DNA from 4 places in the Chelatococcus daeguensis genome. Region 4 is predicted to be linked to each of the others. Evidence: predicted binding sites of a transcription regulator. Region 4 holds the regulator's gene; each other region holds the start of a gene.
The links. The regulator PhoB, encoded in region 4, activates phosphate uptake and scavenging genes when phosphate is short. The targets are predictions, from matches to a motif close to TGTCATNNANCTGTCAT.
Positions count from the first base shown of each region.

Region 1: BOQ54_RS10580 (RNA degradosome polyphosphate kinase) is a predicted target of PhoB. The motif match lies at 1,993-2,009, and genes of this name have one in related genera.
Region 2: ugpB (sn-glycerol-3-phosphate ABC transporter substrate-binding protein UgpB) is a predicted target of PhoB. The motif match lies at 3,988-4,004, and genes of this name have one in related genera.
Region 3: phnC (phosphonate ABC transporter ATP-binding protein) is a predicted target of PhoB. The motif match lies at 3,077-3,093, and genes of this name have one in related genera.

Region 1 covers NZ_CP018095.1:2,232,994-2,238,566, reverse strand. Annotated here, with positions in the region: gene BOQ54_RS10595 (CDP-alcohol phosphatidyltransferase family protein) at 1-60, shown strand, start outside; gene BOQ54_RS10590 (AI-2E family transporter) at 120-1,214, shown strand; gene BOQ54_RS10585 (DnaA ATPase domain-containing protein) at 1,223-1,909, shown strand; gene BOQ54_RS10580 (RNA degradosome polyphosphate kinase) at 2,048-4,291, shown strand; gene ppx (exopolyphosphatase) at 4,329-5,573, shown strand, end outside.
Region 2 covers NZ_CP018095.1:277,200-282,772, forward strand. Annotated here, with positions in the region: gene BOQ54_RS01245 (NAD(P)/FAD-dependent oxidoreductase) at 19-1,248, shown strand; gene BOQ54_RS01250 (carboxymuconolactone decarboxylase family protein) at 1,255-1,704, opposite strand; gene BOQ54_RS01255 (sigma factor) at 1,793-2,716, opposite strand; gene BOQ54_RS01260 (fumarylacetoacetate hydrolase family protein) at 2,742-3,920, opposite strand; gene ugpB (sn-glycerol-3-phosphate ABC transporter substrate-binding protein UgpB) at 4,070-5,383, shown strand; gene ugpA (sn-glycerol-3-phosphate ABC transporter permease UgpA) at 5,451-5,573, shown strand, end outside.
Region 3 covers NZ_CP018095.1:2,321,360-2,326,932, forward strand. Annotated here, with positions in the region: gene phnE (phosphonate ABC transporter, permease protein PhnE) at 1-171, opposite strand, end outside; gene phnE (phosphonate ABC transporter, permease protein PhnE) at 168-1,052, opposite strand; gene phnD (phosphonate ABC transporter substrate-binding protein) at 1,231-2,157, opposite strand; gene phnC (phosphonate ABC transporter ATP-binding protein) at 2,220-3,035, opposite strand; gene BOQ54_RS11000 (DapH/DapD/GlmU-related protein) at 3,203-3,823, shown strand; gene BOQ54_RS11005 (alpha/beta hydrolase domain-containing protein) at 3,833-5,573, opposite strand, start outside.
Region 4 covers NZ_CP018095.1:519,395-524,967, reverse strand. Annotated here, with positions in the region: gene BOQ54_RS02420 (aspartate aminotransferase family protein) at 1-290, opposite strand, end outside; gene BOQ54_RS02415 (GcrA family cell cycle regulator) at 662-1,207, shown strand; gene phoB (phosphate regulon transcriptional regulator PhoB) at 1,298-1,999, opposite strand; gene phoU (phosphate signaling complex protein PhoU) at 2,038-2,757, opposite strand; gene pstB (phosphate ABC transporter ATP-binding protein PstB) at 2,787-3,605, opposite strand; gene pstA (phosphate ABC transporter permease PstA) at 3,638-5,392, opposite strand; gene pstC (phosphate ABC transporter permease subunit PstC) at 5,385-5,573, opposite strand, start outside.

The sequences.
Region 1 (5,573 bases), 1.7 Mb from region 4:
TTGACGCTGCTGTCGGCGGGCGCCTATCTCGCTCTGTGGCTGCGGCATATGGCCACGTAACCGCGCCCGGTAAGGGTCCGCAAGGAACAGGCGCTGCCGCCGGCAGCTCGGGATATCGCATGATCGCGCAGCGGCAGGTCGTCTTCTGGTTGGTGGCTCTGATCCTCGTCGTCACGGGACTCTACGTGCTGCGCGACATGTTGCTGCCCTTCGTGGCGGGTCTGGCGCTGGCCTATCTGCTCGATCCGCTGGCGGACCGGCTGGAGCGGATCGGCCTCGGCCGGTTGTGGGCGACGCTCCTCATCCTCGGCATCTTCATCCTCCTCTTCATTGTCGCGCTCGTCCTGCTCGTCCCCATTGTCGCCAACCAGCTCGCTGCCTTCATCGGCAAGCTGCCGGAGACGGTGTCGCGCCTGCAGCAGCTGGCCGCCGAGCAGGGGGGCACGCTGCTGGAGCGGCTCGGCGGCCCTGCCGTGCTGCAGGACGTGCAGCAGTCCCTCGGCAACGTCGTCTCGGAGGGGGCGCGCTGGCTCGGCGCCTTCCTGCAATCGCTGTGGTCGGGCGGGCAGGCCATCGTCAACGTCTTCGCCCTGCTCGTCGTGACGCCGGTCGTCGCCTTCTACCTGCTCGTCGACTGGGACCGGATGATCGCGACCCTCGACAACTGGTTGCCGCGTCGGCACGCGCCGACCATCCGCCAGCTCGCCCGCGAGATGGACGGGGCAATCGCCGGCTTCATCCGCGGCCAGGCGCTGGTGTGCATCATCCTCGGCACGTTCTATGCCGTCGGCCTCTCGCTCATCGGCCTCAACTTCGGGGCGCTCATCGGGCTTGGGGCCGGGCTCATCAGCTTCATCCCCTATGTCGGCTCGCTGACTGGCCTCGTGCTCTCCGTCGGCGTCGCCATCGTGCAGTTCTGGCCCGACTACATCATGATCGGCGCGACCCTCGCCATCTTCTTCGCCGGCCAGTTCCTCGAGGGCAACATCCTGTCGCCCAAGCTCGTCGGTCATGCGGTGGGGCTGCACCCGGTCTGGCTGATGTTCGCGCTTTTCGCCTTCGGCTCGCTGTTCGGCTTCGTCGGCCTTCTCCTTGCCGTGCCGATCGCCGCGGCGCTCGGCGTCCTCGCGCGCTTTGCCGTGCGGCAGTATCTGGCAAGCTCGCTCTATGACGAAGGCCTGCCGCCACCGCCCCGGCCGGAGACGGACGCGTGAGCCGGCCCATGGCGGACAAGCCCCGGCAACTGCCGCTCGATCTGGCGCTGATGCCACGCTACGGGGCGGAGGATTTCCTCGTCAGCCCGTGCAACGAGGCCGCTTATGCCCTGATCGAGCGTTGGCCCGACTGGCCGCATCCCGTCCTGCGCCTCGTCGGACCGGAGGGGGCGGGCAAGACGCATCTTGCCGTCATGTGGGCCGAGCGCGCCGGTGCGACTGTCGCCGATGCCGCCGCCGTGACGCTTCCGGCCGTGCCGGAGCTTGCCGGCGCACCGGCTCTGGTAGTGGAGGATTGCGACCGCAGCCCGCTCGACGAGCATGCCTTCTTCCACCTCCTCAACGCCCTGCGCAGCACCGGCAGCAGCCTGCTCTTGACAGCGCGGACGGCGCCGGAGGCCTGGGGCCTTGCCACGCCGGACCTCCTCTCGCGCCTGCGGCAATCGCCGGCGGTCGACATCGGCGCGCCGGACGAGGCGCTCCTGCGCGCCGTCCTCGTCAAGCTTTTCGTCGACCGGCAGCTCGTCGTCGATACCAATGTGGTCGAGTCCATCCTGCCGCGCATGGAGCGGTCGCTCGCCGCTGCCCAGCGCCTCGTCGCCGCCCTCGACCGGGAGGCCTTGAGCCGCGGCCGGCGCATCACGCGCCCGCTCGCCCTTGCTGTCCTCGCCACGCTCGCCATGGGCGAAAGCTGACGCCTCCGTGAAGGTTGCATCCCGGCCGTGCCGGTGGGAGGCTGAGGTGCGGCGTGGTAAGCCGCCGGGCGCCGCATCCGGGCCGTCATGCGTCTGTCTTGGAATGGACGCACAAGGACGAGCCAGGGCGGCAACGACATGACAAGGGAGCGGACGGTGAACCTCGAGGCGATCAAGCCGGCGGGCGGCCAGAGCGAGGCGGTGAAGCTCGATCAGGGCGAGGCCGTTGCGGCCGAGGCGGCCGTTGCCGAGGCGCTGCGCCAGTCGCCCGAACGCTTCATCAACCGCGAACTGTCCTGGCTGCAGTTCAACCGCCGGGTGCTGGAGGAGGCCTCCAACAAGCGCCATCCGCTGCTGGAGCAACTGCGTTTCCTGTCGATCTCCGCCAACAATCTCGACGAGTTCTTCATGGTGCGTGTCGCGGGCCTGCGGGGCCAGGTGCGTTCGGGCGTCATGACGCAGTCGCAGGACGGGCTGACGCCGGCCGAGCAGCTGATGCGCATCGGCGCCGAAGTGTCGGTGCTCGCCAGCGACCAGCAGCGCCGCTGGCGCGAGCTCAGGGACGAACTGCTCGAGAACGGCATCGTTCTCGTCGATGCCGGACAACTGACGAGGGCCGAGCGGCTGTGGCTCGACGATTATTTCCTTCACCACGTTTTCCCGGTGCTGACACCGCTCGCCGTCGATCCGGCCCATCCGTTCCCGTTCATCTCCAACCTCGGCTTCACGCTGGCGCTGGCACTCTTCCGCCAGAGCGACAACCGCTCGCTCAATGCGCTGATCCGCGTGCCGAGTCGGGTGGAGCGCTTCGTACGCCTGCCGGATTTCGCCGAGACGGGGGCCCAGCGCTTCATCGCGCTCGAACAACTCATCGTCCTATTCACGGCCAAGCTCTTCCCCGGCTACACGGTGAAGGGACAGGGGGGCTTCCGCGTCATCCGCGACAGCGACCTCGAAATCGAGGAAGAGGCGGAAGACCTGGTGCGCCTGTTCGAATCGGCCCTCAAGCAGCGTCGCCGCGGCAGCGTCATCCGACTCGAGGTCGAGGCGGCCATGCCCGAGGGGCTGCGTGCCTTCGTCGCCGACGAACTCAATGTGACAACGGACGAGATCTTCGTGGTCGAGGGCATGCTGGCGCTCAACGAGCTCAGCCAGCTCGTCGGGCTCGACCGGCCCGACCTCAAGTTCAAGCCCTACAACCCGCGCTTTCCCGAACGCATCCGCGAGCACGGGGGCGATTGCTTCGCCGCCATCCGCCAGAAGGACATCGTCGTCCACCACCCCTACGAATCCTTCGACGTGGTGGTGCAGTTCCTGCAGCAGGCGGCACGCGATCCCAATGTGGTGGCCATCAAGCAGACGCTCTACCGCACCTCGTCGGACTCGCCCATCGTCAAGGCGCTCGCGGAGGCGGCCGAGGCCGGCAAGTCCGTGACGGCGCTCGTCGAGCTCAAGGCGCGATTCGACGAGGAGGCCAACATCCGCTGGGCGCGGGACCTCGAACGGGCAGGAGCGCAGGTGGTCTTCGGCTTCATCGAGCTCAAGACCCACGCCAAGCTGTCGTCGGTGGTGCGCCGCGAAGGCGGGCAACTCGTCACCTATTGCCATGTCGGCACGGGCAACTACCACCCGATCACGGCGCGCATCTACACCGACCTGTCGTTCTTCACGGCCGACCCCGTCATCGCGCGGGACGTTGCGCGCATCTTCAACTTCATCACCGGCTATGCCGAGCCGGCCGAGCTTGAGCGCATGGCCGTGTCTCCCGTGACGCTGAAGGCGCGCCTCCTCAAGCATATTGAGGAGGAAATCGCCCATGCGAAGGCCGGCCGCCCGGCCCAGATCTGGGGCAAGTGCAACTCGCTGGTCGATTCGACGATCATCGACGCGCTCTACGAGGCGAGCCGGGCCGGCGTGCAGGTCGACTTCATCGTGCGCGGCATCTGCTGCCTCAGGCCCGGCATTCCGGGCCTGTCGGAGAACATCCGCGTCAAGTCCATCGTCGGCCGCTTCCTCGAGCACAGCCGCATCTACGCCTTCGGCAACGGGCACGGGCTGCCGCATGCCAAGGCGCATCTCTACATTTCCTCCGCCGACCTGATGCAGCGAAACCTCGATCGGCGGGTCGAGGCGCTGCTGCCGATCTCTAATCCGACCGTGCACGAGCAGATCCTCGAGCAGATCATGCTCGCCAATCTGCTGGACAACGAGCAGAGCTGGACTGTATTGCCCGATGGGACGAGCAAGCGCATCATCCCGGGCAAGGGGGAGCAGTCCTTCAACGCTCATCAGTACTTCATGACGAACCCGAGTCTGTCTGGACGTGGAAAGTCTCTCAAGGATTCGCGCCCCAGGACCCTCGCCAAGGGATCCTCTGCCTGAACTGCGTGCCCCGGGCCGACTCGACGTCGGCTCACCGGTGGCCATCGTTGATATCGGCTCCAACTCGGTCCGCCTCGTCGCCTACGAGGGCATGACGCGGGCGCCGACGCCGATCTTCAACGAAAAGGTCCTCTGCGGCCTCGGCCGCAGTGTGGCGACGACGAAGCGGCTGCACGACGATGCCGTCGAGAAGGCGCTCAGGGCGCTGGCGCGCTTTCGCGTCCTGTGCGGGCTCATGCAGGTCGCCTCGGTGCACGTGCTGGCGACGGCGGCGGCGCGCGACGCCGAGAACGGGCCGGACTTCCTCGCCCGGGCCGAGGCGGCGATCGGCCATCCCATCGAGCTCATCTCGGGCAGCCGGGAGGCGCAGCTCTCGGCGCTCGGCGTCATGTCCGGCTTCCACGATGCCGACGGCGTCGTCGGCGACATGGGTGGCGGCAGCCTCGAGCTCATCGACGTGCGCGGTTTCGAACTCGGCAAGGGTGTCTCGCTGCCGCTCGGGGGCCTCGCGCTGCAGGACACGACCGGCGGCAACATACGCAAGGCCTCGAAGGTGGTGCGCGACGCCTTCGCCAAGGCTGAGCCGCTGGAGCGCCTGAAGGGGCGCACCTTCTATGCCGTCGGCGGCACGTGGCGCGCCCTGGCGCGCCTGCACATGACGCAGAAAGGCTATCCGCTGCACGTGATGCACGGCTATACGGTGGCGCCGAAGGACGTCACGGACTTCGCCAAGATCGTCGAGCGCGTCGATGCCGACACGCTCGAATCGATCGAGGCCGTCTCGGCGGCCCGCCGGCCCTTGCTCGGCTACGGGGCGCTGCTGCTGGAAGAGATCATCCGCAAGGGCAAACCCAAGAAGGTCGTCATCTCGGCGCAGGGGGTGCGCGAAGGGCTGCTCTACGAGAAGTTGTCCAACGAGGAGCGGCGGACGGATCCGCTGCTCTCCGCGGCGCGCGAGCTCAACCTGCTGCGCTCGCGCGCGCCGATGCACGGCGAGGAACTGATCGGCTGGACGGACAAGCTCGTTGCCTCGCTCCACCTCGACGAGACGGGGGAGGAGCGCCGCCTGCGCCATGCCGCTTGCCTTCTGGCCGACATCGGCTGGCGCGCGCATCCCGACTATCGCGGCGAACAGGGGCTCAACATCATCGCCCATGCCGCCTTCGTGGGCGTCGACCATCCCGGCCGCGCCTTCCTGGCCCTGTCGGTCTTCTTCCGCCATGTCGGCCTGTCGGTGGACGACATCAGCCCGCGCATCCGGGAACTGGTGACGACCCGGATG
Region 2 (5,573 bases), 240 kb from region 4:
TTCGGCGCTGCCAGGATCATGTCCCAGACCCCCAATCGTTCCACCCCAGAGACCGCCGACGTCGTCATCGTCGGCGGCGCGGCGATGGGCTCCTCCGTCGCCTTCCATCTCCTGTCCGATCCCGCCTTTTCCGGTCGCGTGCTCGTGATCGAGAAGGATCCGACCTATGCGCGCTCGGCATCGGCGCTGTCGGCGGCCTCCATCCGTCAGCAGTTCTCGAGCCCGGTCAACATCCGCATCTCGCTCTACGGCGTCGCCTTTCTGCGCGACATAGGCGCGCGCCTTGCCGTCGGCGACGAGCGGCCGGTGATTGATTTCATCGAGGGCGGCTATCTCTATCTTGCGGCGACGCCCGAAGGGGCCGAGACGCTCGCCTGCAACCACGCGGTGCAGGAAGCCGAGGGCGCCGACATCGTCCTGTTCGATGCCGCTGGGCTCAAGGACCGATTCCCGTGGCTCGTCACGGACGATCTCCTTGCAGGGGCCTGGGGGCGCAGCGGCGAGGGTTGGTTCGACGGTTGGGGCCTGCTGCAGGCCTTCCGCAAGAAGGCGCGGGCGCTCGGGGCCGAGTATCGTACCGGCGAGGTCGCCCGTCTCGAGCGGCAGGGTAGCCGCATCGTCGCGGTGCACCTTGCGGACGGTAGCCGCATCGCCTGCGGCGCGGTCGTCAATTGCGCCGGCTCGGATGGGCGGCGCATCGCTGCGAGCGCCGGCATCGACATCCCCGTGTACCCGAGGAAGCGCTATGTCTTCAGCTTCACCTGCAAGGGGCCGGTCGACAACTGCCCGCTGATGATCGACACCTCCGGCGCCTACGTGCGGCCCGAGGGGCACCGCGGCGCCGACGGGCAGATGTTCATCTGCGGCATCTCGCCAGAGCCCGAGGCCGATCCCGAGTGGGACGGCGATGCGGAGACGGTCGACTGGTCGCTGTTTGAGGAGGTGATCTGGCCGGCGCTCGCCATGCGCGTGCCCGCCTTCGAGCACATCCGTCCCGGCCGGGCCTGGTCCGGTCCCTACGACATGAACCTGCTCGATCACAACGCCATCGTCGGCCGCGCCGGCGAGGTCGAGAACCTCTTCCTCGCCAACGGCTTCTCGGGGCACGGCCTGCAGCAGTCGCCTGCCGTGGGCCGCGGCATCGCCGAGGAGATCGTGCACGGGCGCTTCGTGACGCTCGATCTCGCCGATCTCGGCTACGGCCGCATCCTCGCGGAGCGGCCGCTGCGCGAGGCGAACGTCATCTGAGGCCGATCAGACCGGCGCGTGCTGGGTGCCGAAGCCGACGGCGATGCGGTTCCAGAAATTGATCATGGCAAGGAGCGCCGTCAGCGCCACGACCTCCTTTTCGGAGAAATGATCGTCGAGGGCGGTTGCGGCCTGGACGAGGGCGTCATGGTCGTCCATGCGCGTCATTGCTTCCGCATAGGCGAGGGCGGCGCGCTCGCGCGCATCGAAGGCGGGCGATTCCCGCCATGTCGGCAGGAGATACAGCCGCTCCGGCTTCTCGCCGTATTTCTTCACCGCATCGCCGCCGTGCATGTGCACGCAATAGGCGCAGCCGTTGATCTGCGAGGCGCGCGTCTTGACGAGCTCGACGAGCGTCATGTCGAGGCCGAGCCCCTCGATGTCGCTGTTGAGTCGACGCGCCGTGCCGAAGACATCGGGGATGATACCGTAGGCGTTGATGGTCCTCATCGTCATGTACTCCTCTGCGCGGCCGAGCGAGGCCGCATGCCTCCAAGACGCAGCACGGCACGCCTTGTGACAGGGGACCGCAAAAAACGTCGGCTCAGCTTTCGGTGGGGATGCGGACGAGCTTGTCCGGGTTGAGCACGAAATAGACGGCCGTGATCCGCTCGCCGTCGCTCGCCGCCATTACGATCCGCACCGGGCGTTCCCCATCGTAGGTGACGAAGCCCGCTTCGCCGGCAAAGCGCGCCGGCCGCTCGATGCGGCCACGGCCGAGCTTGCGGGCGACGCCCAGCACCAGCCGCACGATCCGCCCCGCGCCGCGCACGATGTTGCGGGCGGCGAGCACCTTGCCGCCGCCGTCCGTCGTGATGGTCGCTTCCGGCGCCAGCAGGCGGATGAGGCGATCGGCATCCCCGGCGGCGAGCGCGAGGCGGAACTCTTCCATGAGGGTTTCATGCCGCCGACGGCGTGCCAGAGCATCCCCCGGCGCTGCCGGGATCTGCCCGTCGCCGAGTCGTCGCCGCGCCCGGGCGACGATCTGCCGGCAGGCCGCCTCGCTGCGGCCGAGCACTTCGGCGAGGCGGGCATAGGGCATGTCGATGAGCGCGCGCAGCACGAAGGCGCAGCGCTCCACCGGGCCGAGGCGCTCCATTAGCACGAGGACGGCATAGGGCAGGTCGCCGGCGAAGGCGTCGCCGTCGTCGGGTCCCGTCCAGGGCTCGGGCAGCCAAGGCCCGTCATAGGCGGCGCGCTCGCGCCGTGCGGCCCGCAGCCGGTCGATGGCGAGCCGGCTCGTCACCGTGACGAGCCAGGCCTGCGGACTGTCGATTGTTCCGCCGGCGGCATGGAAACGAAGGAAGGCATCCTGCACCACGTCCTCGGCATCGCTCATCGTGCCGAGCATGCGATGGGCGATGGCAAGGAGCCGCGGCCGCACGGCGAGGAACGCGGCCGCTCCATCGTCTGCGATGGCATCGCCGGCGGCGTTCCCGGAGGCTGGCGGTCGGCGGTGCTGGTTCACGTCCGGTTCCGGTCCGCGGGGCGGCTCAGAGGAGGCCGCGCTTGGCGAGGTTGCGCATCAGCTGCCCGGTGCCGAAGGTCCACGGTGCGCAGTCCTGGCTGTGGCGCATGCGGTTGACGAGGCTGCCAAGCTGCGGGGCGGCGATGGTGACGACGTCGCCCACCTTGTGGGTAAAGCCCTTGCCCGGCGCATCGCGGTCCTCGACCGGCGCGAAAAGCGTGCCGAGGAAGAGCACCGCCCCGTCCGGATACTGGTGATGCCTGCCGATCATCTGAGCCGCGAGGTCGGCCGGGTCTCGGCTGATCTTCTCGATGGTGGAGAAGCCCTCCATGCGGAAGCCATCCTCGCCCTCGACGGTCAGCGTCACGTGCATGCGGCGCACGTCGTCGAGCGAGAAGCCGTCGTCGAAGAAGCGCAGGAAGGGGCCGACCGCACAGCTCGCGTTGTTGTCCTTCGCCTTGCCGAGGAGCAGGGCCGAGCGGCCCTCGACGTCGCGCAGGTTGACATCGTTGCCGAGGGTGGCGCCGACGATGCGCCCGTCCGAGGCGACGACCAGCACCACCTCGGGCTCGGGATTGTTCCAGGTGGAGATGGCGTGGATGCCGGCATCCGCTCCCGTGCCGACGCTCGACATGGGCTGGGCCTTGGTGAAGATCTCGGCATCCGGCCCGATGCCAACCTCTAGATACTGGCTCCAGGCGCCCTGGGCCACGAGCACCTCCTTGAGGCGCATGGCCGCGGGCGAGCCGGGCCTGAGGCGGGCGAGGTCATCGCCGACGAGGCGGTTGATCTCCTCGCGGATGGCCGCCGCGGCGTCCGCATTGCCGCGCGCGCGCTCCTCGATGACGCGCTCCAGCATGGAGACGGCGAAGGTCACGCCCGCCGCCTTCACCGCCTGCAGGTCAATGGGCGCGAGGAGGTAGGGCCGGGTGGAATCACGCGTCGCCTCCACGGAATTGGCGAGGATGGCCTCGAGCGGACCCAATGATTCGCCCTTGGCGTCGCGCAGGGCGGCCGCAGGTGCGGAAGTTTCGCATAGGTCGCGCATCGTCGCGAAAGCGCGGCTGATATCGAAAACCTCGCCATCGCGGACGGTCACCACCGAAGGGCCGGCAACATCGGGCCGGAAGACGCGGCCGGCCAAGGCGGCCCTCGCAAAATCGGTCGGCAGGGTGGTGGCTGTGGAAAGGGTCAGGCCCCCCATGGATGCGCTCCTCGCTGAAGACTCAAATTTCGTTTCGCTTGCGTTTGTCGTCGATTATTCATTGAACTGTCATGTCATTGTCATGCTATGCTCGCTAGCAACGAAGAGAAGGGTCCCCGAGGGGGGCTCCGGGAGATGGGGAGGCTATCATGGCATCTCGTATTGTAACCATGGCAAGTGCGGCGGCTTTCATCGCCGCGGCAGGACCGGCTGCTGCCCAGACTGAAATCCAGTGGTGGCATGCCATGTCGGGCGCGCTCGGCGAGAAGCTCGAGAAGATCGCCAGCGACTTCAACGCCTCGCAGAGCGAGTACAAGGTTGTCCCGGTCTTCAAGGGCAGCTATCCGGAGACCATGACGGGCGCCATCGCTGCCTTCCGCGCCAAGCAGCACCCGACGATCGTGCAGGTCTTCGAGGTCGGCACGGCGACCATGATGGCGGCCAAGGGCGCCGTCTATCCCGTCTACAAGCTGATGGCCGACGAGAACGAGCCGTTCGATCCCAAGGCCTACCTGCCGGCGGTGACGGGCTACTACAGCGACACGCAGGGCAACATGCTGTCGTTCCCGTTCAATTCATCGACGCCGATCCTCTATTACAACAAGGATCACTTCAAGAAGGCCGGCCTTGACGAGAACACCCCGCCCAAGACCTGGCCGGAGGTGGAGGAGTTCGCCAAGAAGCTGCAGGCGGCGGGCATCGCGTGCGGCTTCACCACCCAGTGGCCGTCCTGGGTCCATGTCGAGAACTTCTCGGCCATGCACAACATCCCGCTGTCGACCGAGGCCAACGGCTTCGGCGGCCTCGGCACCGAGCTCAAGATCAACAACCCGACGCTCGAGAAGCACTGGACGGCGCTGGTCGACTGGCAGAAGTCGAAGATCTTCGACTACGGTGGCCGCCAGGGCAAGTCGGATCCCAAGTTCCTCTCCGGCGAATGCGCCATGACCTTCGCCTCCTCGGCGGCGCGCGCCAACATCATGGCCAATGCCAAGTTCGGCGTCGGCTACGGCATGCAGCCCTACTGGCCGGACGTGCAGGGCGCCCCGCAGAACTCCATCATCGGCGGCGCGACGCTCTGGGTCCTCGCCGGTCGTCCGAAGGAGGAATACAAGGGCGCGGCGAAGTTCTTCGCCTATCTGTCGAAGCCCGAGGTGCAAGCCTGGTGGCACCAGCAGACCGGCTACCTGCCGATCACCAAGGCCGCCTACGAGCTGTCGCAGAAAGAAGGTTTCTATGAAAAGAACCCGGGTTCCGACATCTCGATCAAGCAGATGAACCTCAACCCGCCGACCGACAACTCCAAGGGCCTGCGTCTCGGCAACTTCGTCCAGATCCGCGACATGATCGAGGAGGAACTGGAGAACGCGCTAACCGGCAAGAAGTCGGCGAAGGACGCGCTCGACGCGGCGGCGAAGCGCGGCAACGAGCTGCTCCGCCAGTTCGAGAAGTCCAACTCCTGAATAATGTAATGTAGAATGGCGGCGCCCGGACTGCATCGGGCGCCGCCCTGTTCCTTCTGGGGGGCCGATGCAGGCAAAACGGGTCACCTTCGGCGGCGGCATCGTGCCTTATCTGCTGCTTGCGCCGCAGCTTGCCATCACCATCATCTTCTTCCTGTGGCCCGCTGGCCAGGCGCTCTACACCTCGCTC
Region 3 (5,573 bases), 1.8 Mb from region 4:
GCCGAGCGCCCAGAAGCCCGAGACGAACAGGCCCGCGAGCACGGCGACGATCGCGACGCTCAGCAGCCGGCGCGGCCAGTTCACGCGGAAGATGGAAGGATGGCGCGCCGCGAGCCCCCTCAGGCCGGCGAGCGCCTCGGCCTCGAAACGCTGTGTCCGTGTCGCGCTCATGAGCGGCGCTCCATGCCGATCAGCGCATGGCGCAGCCGCTCGGTCGCAAGGTCGATGACCATGACGGTGGCGATGATGATGAGGAGGATGGCGCTGACGTCGGAATAGTAGAACTTGCGGATGGATTCGATGAGGTCCTGGCCGATGCCGCCGGCGCCGACGAAGCCCATCACGGCCGCGCCGCGCACGTTGATCTCGAAGCGCAGGAGGCCATAGCTGGCGAAGTTGGACAGCACCTGCGGCAGCACGGCGAAGCGCACCGTCTCCAGCCAGGTCGCGCCGGTGGCCGAGACGCCCTCGACCGGCTTCATGTCGATGTTCTCGACGACTTCGGAAAAGAGCTTGCCGAGCGCCCCGGTCGTGTGGATCGCGATGGCGAGCACGCCCGGCACCGGGCCTAGGCCGAAGGCCGCGACGAAGATGAGCGCGAAGACGATCTCCGGCACCGTGCGGCAGAATTCGAGCACACGCCGCACCAGCCAGCGCACCCGCGCCGAGCGCGAGAGATTGGCCGCGGCAAGGAAGCAGAGGCTGATGGCGCAGAGCCCCCCGAGCATGGTGCCGAGATAGGCTATGAGCAGCGTCTCGCCCATGAGCCGCAGCCAGTAGCCGAGCCCCCAATACCACTCGGCGAGATCCTCGCCGAGATGGGCGAGCCGGAGCGTCGGCACGATGTCGCCGATGTAGCTCGGGAAGCGCCAGAGATTGGCGAAGAACTTCGCAAGGTCCACCTCGCCCGCCCAGGCGGACAGGCCGACGAGCGCGGCAAGGATGAGGCCGCCGAGAAGAACCTGCCGGCGCTTGGCGGCGACGGCCGCGCCGTAGGCATCTTCGAGCGCGCGCAGGCGCGGCTCAGGCAGACGGGCGATGACGTGCGACATGAGATGGTTGCTTTGTCAGCCGGTGGGCCGGAGGCAGCACACCGTCATGCCCGTCCCTGTTGCGGGCCTCCACGCCTGACCGCAAGCGCCGTCGAAGGCCATGGATGGCCGGGACAAGCCCGGCCATGACGATGGAATGCGCGATGGGCGGCAGGGATGGCCTGCCGAACGGATGCGCTCAGGACGCCTTCTTGCGCTTCAGGCGGTCGACGAACTCGATGAGTTCGATGGTCGCCTTGTAGTCCTCCGTGGTGATCGGCGCGAAACCCTTGTCCTTGCCGTCGGAGAGCTTGTCGAAGGCGGCCTTGTTCTTCTGCGGCGCCTCCTGGAAGGCCTTGGCGATGGCCTGCTTGAGGTCCGCCGGCAGGTCGGTCAGATAGGCGTAGGGCGAGCCCTGGATGAGGTCCGACTTGTAGATGATCCGGAAGTTCTCCTTCTTGGCCATGCCCTTGTTGGCCATGCGCGTCAGGTTGGAATCGTTCTCGGAGTTCCACCAGTTGAAGGCGACGTCGACCGTGCCCTGCTCAAGCGCGGTAACGGCATTCTCGTGGCTGCCAGCATAGACCACCTTGCCGAAGAACTGCTCGGGATCGATGCCCTGCTTGTCGAGGGCAAAGCGCGGCACGTTGTTGCCCGAAGTCGAGTTGGGATCGACGAGGCCGAGGTTCTTGCCCTTGAGGTCGTCGATCGACTGGTAGGGGCTGTCCGCCTTCACATAGGCGACGGAATAATAGCCGACCGTGCCGTCGGAGTTGATCGTCGTCACGAAGGGCTCGACGCCGCCGTTCGTCACCTTGACGGCGCGGGAGAGCGAGGCCGGGCCGTAATAGGCGATGTGGATGTTGCCAGCCTTCTGGCCCTCGATGACCGCGGCATAGTCGTTGGCGATGCGCAGCTTCACCGGCACGCCGAGTTCCTTCGACAGATAGGCGACGAAGTCGTCGTAGCGCTCGTTCACGCCCGAGGCGTTCTCGGCCGGCACGACAGAGAAGATGAGCTCGGGATACTTCGCCTTCCAGTCCCCAGCGAAGGCCGGAATCTGGGCCATGCCGGCGAAGGCGAAGGACGCGGCGGCGGCACCGATGAGGGCGCGGCGGTTCAACATCGTGGTCTCTCCTCAAGAGTAAGGTCCGGCGCGGATCGCTGCGCCGGCGTCCATCGCGGCGCTCAGGCCGGGATCGCGACAGGGGAACGGGCGCCCCATCCGGCGGCGGCCGAGGACGTTGCGCCCTCGCCGATGACGTCGGCGGCCTCGAGCCCGTAGAGCTCGCGCGCCACGTCGTCGGTCAGGCTTTCCGGCAGGCCGTCGAAGACGACGCGGCCCGCGGCCATGCCGACCAGACGATCGCAGTAGCCGCGCGCCAGTTCGAGCGAATGCAGATTGCAGATGACGGTGATGCCGTAGGTGCGGTTGATGCGCTGCAGCGCGTCCATGACGATGCGCGTGTTGCGCGGATCGAGCGAGGCGATCGGCTCGTCGGCCAGGATGATCTCGGGCGACTGCGCGAGCGCGCGGGCAATGGCCACCCGCTGCTGCTGGCCGCCGGACAGAGAATCCGCGCGCTGCGCCGCGAGCCCGGCGATGTCGAACTGCTCGAGCGCCGCGAGCGCGATCGCCTTGTCCTCCGGCGCCCACAGGCGCACGAGGGATTTCGCCGAGGGCGCGGCATTGAGCCGGCCCATGAGCACGTTGGTGAGCACGTCGAGCCTGCCGACGAGGTTGAACTGCTGGAAGATCATGGCGCAGCGCGCCCGCCAGTCGCGCAGCTCGCGCCCCCTGAGGCCCGTCACGTCCACATCGCCGCAGCGGATGCGCCCGTCGCTCGGGTCGACGAGCCGGTTGATCATGCGCAGCAGCGTCGACTTGCCGGCGCCGGAGCGGCCGATGACGCCCACGAACGAGCCGGGAACCACGGTCAGCTCGACACTGTCGACAGCCGTCTTCGCACCGAAACGTCGGCTGACACCTTCGAGAACCAGCATGCAGCAACCTCCACGATTGCTGCGTTATCTAGATCGAGCAGACGACACTATCATGACAATCAATAAATTGATCAATTTGCCATCTAACAACTTTTCAATACTGTTGATACCGTCACAACAACGTCACATCGGCACACGAAACCTGCGCGCCACCTCCCGGGAGACGAATGATGGGCAAGCGCCTCGGCGAAACGCCGACGATCCACCCGACCGCCAGCGTGCTGCGCTCGACGCTCGGCCGCTACACGGAAGTCGGCGCGCGCACGAGCCTCGTCGAGACGACGATGGGCGACTACAGCTACATCGTGAACGACGGCGACGTCATCTACACCACGATCGGCAAGTTCTGCTCCATCGCCGCCCAGGTGCGGCTCAACCCGGGCAACCACCCCATGTGGCGGGCGAGTCAGTCCCACTTCACCTACCGCGCCTCGGCCTATTTCGAGGGAGAGGAGGACGAGAGCGGGTTCTTCGACTGGCGCCGGGCCCAGCCCGTCACCCTCGGCCATGACGTGTGGATCGGCCACGGCGTCACGGTGATGCCGGGGGTGACGATCGGCACCGGCGCCGTCGTCGGCTCCGGCGCCGTCGTCACGAAGGACGTCGCGCCCTACGCCATCGTCGCGGGCGTGCCGGCAAGGCCCATCAGGCCCCGTTTCCCGGCCGCCGTCGCCGAGCGGCTCATGGCGCTCGCCTGGTGGGACTGGAGCCATGAGCGCCTGCACGCCGCCCTGCCCGACTTCCGCGCGCTGTCGGTCGAGGCCTTCCTCGAAAAATACGGCGCCTGATCCGCCCCCTCAGCGGGCCACGTCGGAGGCTTCTGCCGCGCGGACGATCGCATCCGCGTCCGCCGGCAGCATCAGCCGCTCGTCGGCGAGCTTGCGCGCCGCGGCGGAGACCGCCGCCACATAGGCGGCATGATCGGGGTAGCGCTCCTCCAGCGACAGGCGTCTGTCGCCGGCCTCCTGCCGCGCCGCCCTGGTGCGGGCGAGCGGGATTTCGGAGCCGGTCAGGCCGCAGATGGCGCCCTCGGCGAAGCCGGCCTTGCGCAGGTTCCAGCCGAGATAGGTCGCCGTCGGCGCCTCGATCACCGGCAGGCGGATGCCTGCGACCGCATGCCCGTCGGCGTCGACGCGCGGCAGGAAGACGGGATAGGCCGGTCCGGCGACGGGCGGCATTCGCGTGTGGTCGACGAGTGACTTTTCGTTGTGCTCGCCCGCGAATTTCAGGCCTGGTATACCGTCGTAGCCGGCCTCCTGCGCCGCGACGAGCGTGCCTTCTTCCAGGCCCGGATAGCGGCTCGGCGGCGGCTCCCGGCCCTCGGTTACCCAGGCGTCGAGCGCGACGAGCAGCGCGCGCATGGGCGCGCCCGCTTGCAGCGGGTTCGAGGGCAGCTGGCAGGCCGCCACCGGCGCGGACTTGGCGCCGAAGGGCGTGAAGTGCGGCAGCCCGGCGAAGTAATAGGCGCGCACGTTCTCCGGCAGCGCCAGGGGCTTGCCGGCCGTGTCGGTGACGACGAGCGACAGGCGCGCCTGCACCGCCTCCGTGTCGGTGTCGGTCTGGATCACCTTGGGGCAGGAGCCGGCGGCCTCGCAGCGCTTCAGGATGCCGTCCGTGGTGCCGCCGATCGGATCGAGGCTCGTCGCATAGGAGAACGGGAAGGCGTCGCCCGGATAAAGATGGTCCTCGTGATCGCGCGAATAGCGGCCCGGCTGGGCGAAGCGCGCATTGGTGAAGGTTCTGCGCGCGCCGGCGATATGCGGCATCAGGCCGTCGAACACGGGCCGCCCGCTCTCGTCGTCGTTGAACCCCTGGTAGAGGAGATCGCGCAGGAAGCGGCCGCTCTGGGAGATGCCGATGGCATAGGCGGCCTTCAAGGCCGGCGCGCCGTCCGTGGCGAGAGGATTGGCGCTCCCGTCCGGCGCCGCGCCCTCGTAGCGCAGGAAGGAGACGAGGTCGCGCACGGCGGCAAAGCCGAGGCCCATGACCTTCGGGTTCTTCGCCGTGTAGATGAACTCGTAGATGGCGCCCGCATCGAAGCCTGGCGCCTTCGTAATCTCGATGCGGGTCGGGCTCAGATAGGTGAAGGAGAGGCCGGCCGGCGTCTCGCGCGCATCGCCCTCCCGGGCTCGCACGGTCAGCCGCGCCTTTGCGGGATCAGGATCGGCCGCCGGGTAGGAGAGATCGACGGCAACCGCCGGTCCCTCTGTGCCCTTGGTGTCGTCGAAGACGAATTCCTCGCGGCTCTCCCCCGTCACGCCGGGCACGGTCGGCACGTCGAGGCCCAGAAGCCCGCCGGCGGTCGCGAGGTCGCCCTGCCATCCGCTCCAGACGAGCGTGTAGCCCTGGTCCATGAGGAAGCCGTTGCCGGCATCGGCGGCCGAGGCCGGGTCATTCACCATCGGGGCATCGTTCAGTAGGCTGAGCCCGAGCTTGCGGCCGCGGTTGGTGACTTCGTAGAGGAGCTTGCCGTTGCCGCGCGCGGGATCGGCCGGCTTCAGGATGTGCACGTCTGTCGAGAAGACCACTTCGCCGGCG
Region 4 (5,573 bases):
GCGCCGGAATTGGTGAAGAAGACATTGTCGGCGAAAGTCGCATCGACCAGCCGCTGGGCGAGCCGCTCGCCCTCGGGGATGCGCACGAGGTTCGACGTGTGCCAGAGCTTGCCGGCCTGCGCGGTCAACGCCTCGACGAGATGCGGATGGCAATGGCCGAGGGCGTTGACAGCGATGCCGGCGCCGAAATCGAGGTATCGCTCGCCGCTTCGCGTCACGAGCCACGCGCCCTCGCCCTTCTCGAATTCGATGTCGGCCCGCGCATAGGTCTGCAGAAGCGGCGAAGTCACGTCTCTCGTCTCCGCGATGAGGCGCCGGCCTGCCGCCGGACGCCTCGGATTTTCCCGAAAATCAAAGTGCCGCCCGGGCAGGGGCGGCACCGTCCACAATTTTAGATGGGTCACAGGGACTGTCAATTCAATCGCATTGATACGATCGATCAGCCGGCGCCCGATTGCTGTCACGATCTTGGGGAAAACGCAGATCGGCCGGCGCGAAGCCTTGCTCGTGCCTTCCCTCATATTGTAGCTTCCGAGCCACAGACCACGACATATCGTGTGGCCAATTCCCTATCGGCGCTACCTGCAGCAGGATGCGACGAGGCAAGAGCCTCTTTCGCGCTCCCCTTGCGCGCGCCGGAACGAGCCGGGCGGAGAGAGCGATGAGCGATCAGAGCAATACCTGGAGCGACGAGCGGGTGGAGCTGCTGCGCAAGCTCTGGACCGAAGGCCTTAGCGCCAGCCAGATCGCCGCCGAGCTCGGCGGCGTGACGCGCAATGCCGTCATCGGCAAGGTGCATCGCCTCGGGCTTTCCGGCCGCGCCAAGTCGGCGGCACCGGCGGCCTCCCGGCCGCGGAAGGCCGCGCACACACGCAGCCCGAGCCATCCTATGACGCAGCCATCGGGCCAGACCGTCGTGCGCGGCAACACAGCCCTCGCCGCGGCGCCCGAGCTCGAGACCGAGGCGGTGCCGCAGGAACAGTTCCAGCCCCAGGACGAGGTGGTCGTGCCGCTGAGCGAGCGCGTGACCATCATGGAGCTGCGGGAAGCCATGTGCCGCTGGCCGATGGGTGACCCGACGACGCCGGACTTCCGCTTCTGCGGCGCGCGCTCCCTCCTCGGCATGCCCTATTGCGCGCACCATGCGCGCATCGCCTACCAGCCGGCGGCGGACCGTCGGCGCGAGAAGAAGGTGATGCGCTCCTGACCGGGGACAGAAGCGGCCAGCAAAGAGGCCGGAGCGGGCCGCTCCGGCCTCTTTGCTGGCCGCACCGGGGGATGGCGGCAGCATCGCGCTTCACTCCGCGTGCGAAAAGGTCTCGTCGAAGGAATAGCCGGCGCCGCGCACCGTGCGGATCGGGTCCGGCTTGCGGGCCCGGTTGATGGCTTTGCGCAGGCGTCCGACATGCACGTCCACCGTGCGCTCGTCGATATAGACGTCGTGGCCCCAGACGCCGTCGAGCAACTGCTCGCGCGTGAAGACACGGCCGGGGCTCTGCATCAGGAACTCGAGCAGCTTGAACTCGGTGGGGCCGAGGTGAAGCTCGCGGCCAGAACGGCGTACGCGCCGGGTCTCGCGGTCGAGCTCGATATCGCCGGCGGTGAGCACGGTGGCCACATGGCCCGGCTTGGCGCGGCGCAGCAGGGCACGCACGCGCGCCAGGAGCTCCGGTACGGAGAAGGGCTTGACGACGTAATCGTCCGCGCCGGTCGCGAGACCGCGCACACGCTCGCCCTCCTCGCCCCGGGCGGTGAGCATGATGACGGGCAGCCGTTCCGTTTCCCGGCGGGCACGCAAGCGCCGGCATAGCTCGATGCCGGACAGTCCCGGCAGCATCCAGTCGAGCAGCACGAGGTCCGGGACCTGCTCGCGCAGGCGCACCTCGGCCTCGTCACCGCGCGCGACGGCATCGACGGTATAGCCTTCGGCCTCGAGGTTGTAGCGTAGGAGGAGTGTGAGCGGCTCTTCGTCTTCGACGATGAGGATACGGGGTCCCATCGGTCCTTCCGTGGTGGACGCTGGCGCGTGATCGACACTTACTGCCGGCCGGAGACCGGCACGGTGGTGAAGCTCGAGTCGTCGCTCTTCGGCCGTTCGGCGGCGAGCGGCTTTCCGGTGACAAGATAGTGGATGGTCTCGGCGATGTTGGTGGTGTGGTCGCCGATGCGCTCGATGTTCTTGGCGAGGAACAGGAGATGCGTGCAGAAGCTGATGTTGCGCGGGTCTTCCATCATGTAGGTCAGCAGTTCGCGAAAGATCGAGGTGTAGAGCGCGTCGATGCGATCGTCGCGCTGCCACACGTCGAGCGCGCGGGCCGTGTCCTTCTGCGCATAGGCGTCGAGCACATCCTTGAGCTGGGCCTGCACGAGGTCGCTCATGTGCTGCACGCCACCGACGATCTTCTGCGGCTGCATCTCGTTGCTGATGGCGACGACACGCTTGGCGGTGTTCTTGGCGAGGTCGCCGACGCGCTCGATATCGCCCGCCACGCGGATGGCGGAGACGATCTCGCGCAGGTCGACCGCCATCGGCTGGCGCTTGGCGATGGTGAGCACGGCGCGTTCCTCGACGTCGTGTTGCAGGGCATCGAGCCGCTCGTCGACGGCGATAACCGCCTGGGCGAGGGCTGCATCGCGCCGCACGAGGGCTATCGTCGCATCGCCCAGCATCTTCTCGGCGATGCCACCCATCTCGGCGATCTTGCTGCGCAGGGTATCGAGCTCGACGTCGTACGAGCTGACGATATGATCGGTCATCGTCGGCAATCCTTGTTGCTGCGGCAGCCTCAGCCGAAGCGCCCAGTGATGTAGTCTTGCGTCCGCTTGTCCTGCGGCGCCGTGAAGATCTGCTCCGTCGGCCCCTCTTCCACGAGCTTGCCGAGGTGGAAGAACGCCGTGCGCTGCGAGACGCGGGCCGCCTGCTGCATCGAGTGCGTGACGATGACGATGGTGTAGTTCTCGCGCAATTCGTCGATCAACTCCTCGATCTTTGCCGTGGCGATGGGATCAAGCGCCGAACACGGCTCGTCCATGAGGATGACCTCGGGATTGACGGCGATGGCACGGGCGATGCACAGGCGCTGCTGCTGGCCGCCGGAGAGGCCGGTGCCCGGCGAGGCGAGACGGTCCTTCACCTCCTCATAGAGACCGGCGCGCTTGAGGCTCATGGTGACGACCTCGTCGAGGTCGGCCTTGGAGCTCGTGAGCCCGTGGATGCGCGGCCCGTAGGCGACGTTCTCGTAGATCGACTTGGGGAAGGGGTTCGGCTTCTGGAACACCATGCCGACCTTCGCCCGCAACTGCACCGGGTCGAGATTCCGGTCATAGATGTCGCTGCCGTCGATCTCGATGCGGCCGCTGACGCGGCAGATCGATATCGTGTCGTTCATCCGGTTGATGCAGCGTAGGAAGGTGGACTTGCCGCAGCCGGACGGGCCGATGAAGGCGGTGACCGCCTTCTCAGGAATGTCAATCGAGACATCGTGCAAGGCGTGCTTGTCGGCGTAATAGACGTTGACCTCGCGGGCCACGACCTTCGTCGCTGCCTCGTCCGCGACTTCGGCCACCGTGGCCTTCGCCAGCTCGATGTTCGGCATCGTCGTCATCATTGAGAACTCCCTTCGGCCCGCGACGCGGCTCACCAGCGGCGCTCGAAGCGGCGGCGCAGCAGGATGGCAAGACCGTTCATGATAAAGAGGAAAGCGAGCAGAACCAGGATGGCGGCGGCGGTCTTGGCCTGGAACAGCGGCTCCGGCAGGTCCGACCACAGGTAGATCTGTACGGGCAGCGCCGTCGCCGCATCGGTGATTGAGCCCGGTACGTCGACGATGAAGGCGACCATGCCGATGAGGAGCAGCGGCGCGGTTTCCCCCAGCGCATGCGCCATGCCGATGATGGTGCCGGTCATGATGCCGGGCATGGCGAGCGGCAGCACGTGGTGGAACACCGCCTGCTGGTGCGAGGCGCCGATGCCGAGCGCCGCCTCGCGGATCGACGGCGGCACCGACTTCAGAGCGGCGCGGCTCGCGATGATGATCGTCGGCAGCACCAGGAGAGCGAGGACGAGACCACCGACGAGTGGCGCCGAGCGCGGCAGGCCGAAGAAGTTGAGGAACATCGCAAGGCCGAGCAGACCGAAGACGATCGAGGGCACCGCCGCGAGATTGTTGATGTTGACCTCGATGAGGTCCGTCAGCCGGTTCTTCGGCGCGAATTCCTCGAGATAGACGGCGGCACCGACGCCGATCGGCAGGCACAGGACCAGCGTCACCAGCATGGTCAGCGCCGAGCCGATGAGAGCTCCGAGAATACCCGCCTGCTCCGGCTCGCGGCTGTCGCCAGAGGTGAAGAAGCGGCTGGCGAAATGCGACGCTACCATGCCGCGCTGCTTCAGGTCCTCGAGCCAGGCGACCACCTGGTCGTCAAGCCGACGGTTCGCCTCGGGTTGGGTCAGGGTGAGGATGTCCCACCCACCCGCCGTCACAGCGTCGGTATTGGCCAGCGGCACGAGCACCGTGCCGCGCGCCTCGGAGGCGCCGATCTCGGTCAGCTTGACGATGCCGCCGTTGATGAAGACGAGTTTCGAGGGCAGGTCAGCCGTCAGCCGCTCGGGCGCATCAGCCGCGGCAGCGCGTGCTTCGGCGGCAGCGGCATCGCCCTCGAGGTCGGCGATGCGCTTCTGCAGAGCCTCGCGCTGGTCGCCGGCGACATCGGCCGCCGCGGCGGTCAGCCGTGCGGCCTCGCGACGGTCGGCGGCCGCCTCCTCGCGCAGGCTCTCCTTGACCTCGGCAAGGGCGCGGGCGAAATCGGGGGCCGAGCTCGTCAGCACCACGTCCTCGCCGTCCAGCGTCACCTGCGCCTGCCCTTGGCCGACGCTCTCGCGCCGCCCGGTCATCAGGCCCTTGAGGTAGAGGTCGGCCGCGTCGTCGAGCAGTGCCTCGATCGTCACCGGCTGGCCGATGGCGGAGGGATCGGCCAGCACCCGATTGCGCAGCGTCATCGCCGCGCCAGACGACAGAAGGTCGTTGTTGAGCTTGCGGCGCAAGGCACGCGTCGTGACCTGCGGGAAGAGTTCCTGCAAGCCCCTGCGCAGCACGGCGTCATAATCGCCGCTGCGCAGCGCCTGCGGATCGGTGGTGCCGTCGCTGGACACCTGCTCCAGCGTCGGCGTCACCGTCATGGTCAGGCGATATTCGGTAAAAGCCGGCATCGCCTTGACGATGACGTCGCCGATCAGGACGACGAGGAAGATCGCCGCGAGCGCGATTGCGCCGATGCCATAGGCACGGAACCGTGCCTCCGCGGCGTGGCGCCGCCTCAACCGCGCCTGGGCCTCGGCCGACGAGAGACCGAACCGACGGGCGCCTTGAGGGGGTGCAGCAATGTCAGTCATATTGCTCTCGGTATTTGCGAACGATGCGCAGGGCGATGATGTTGAGCGCCAGCGTGAAGAAGAAGAGCACGAAGCCGAGGGCGAAGGCTGACAGGGTCTTGGCGCTGTCGAACTCCTGGTCGCCGACGAGGAGCGTCTTGATCTGCACGGTAACGGTCGTGACGGCCTCGAGCGGATTGAA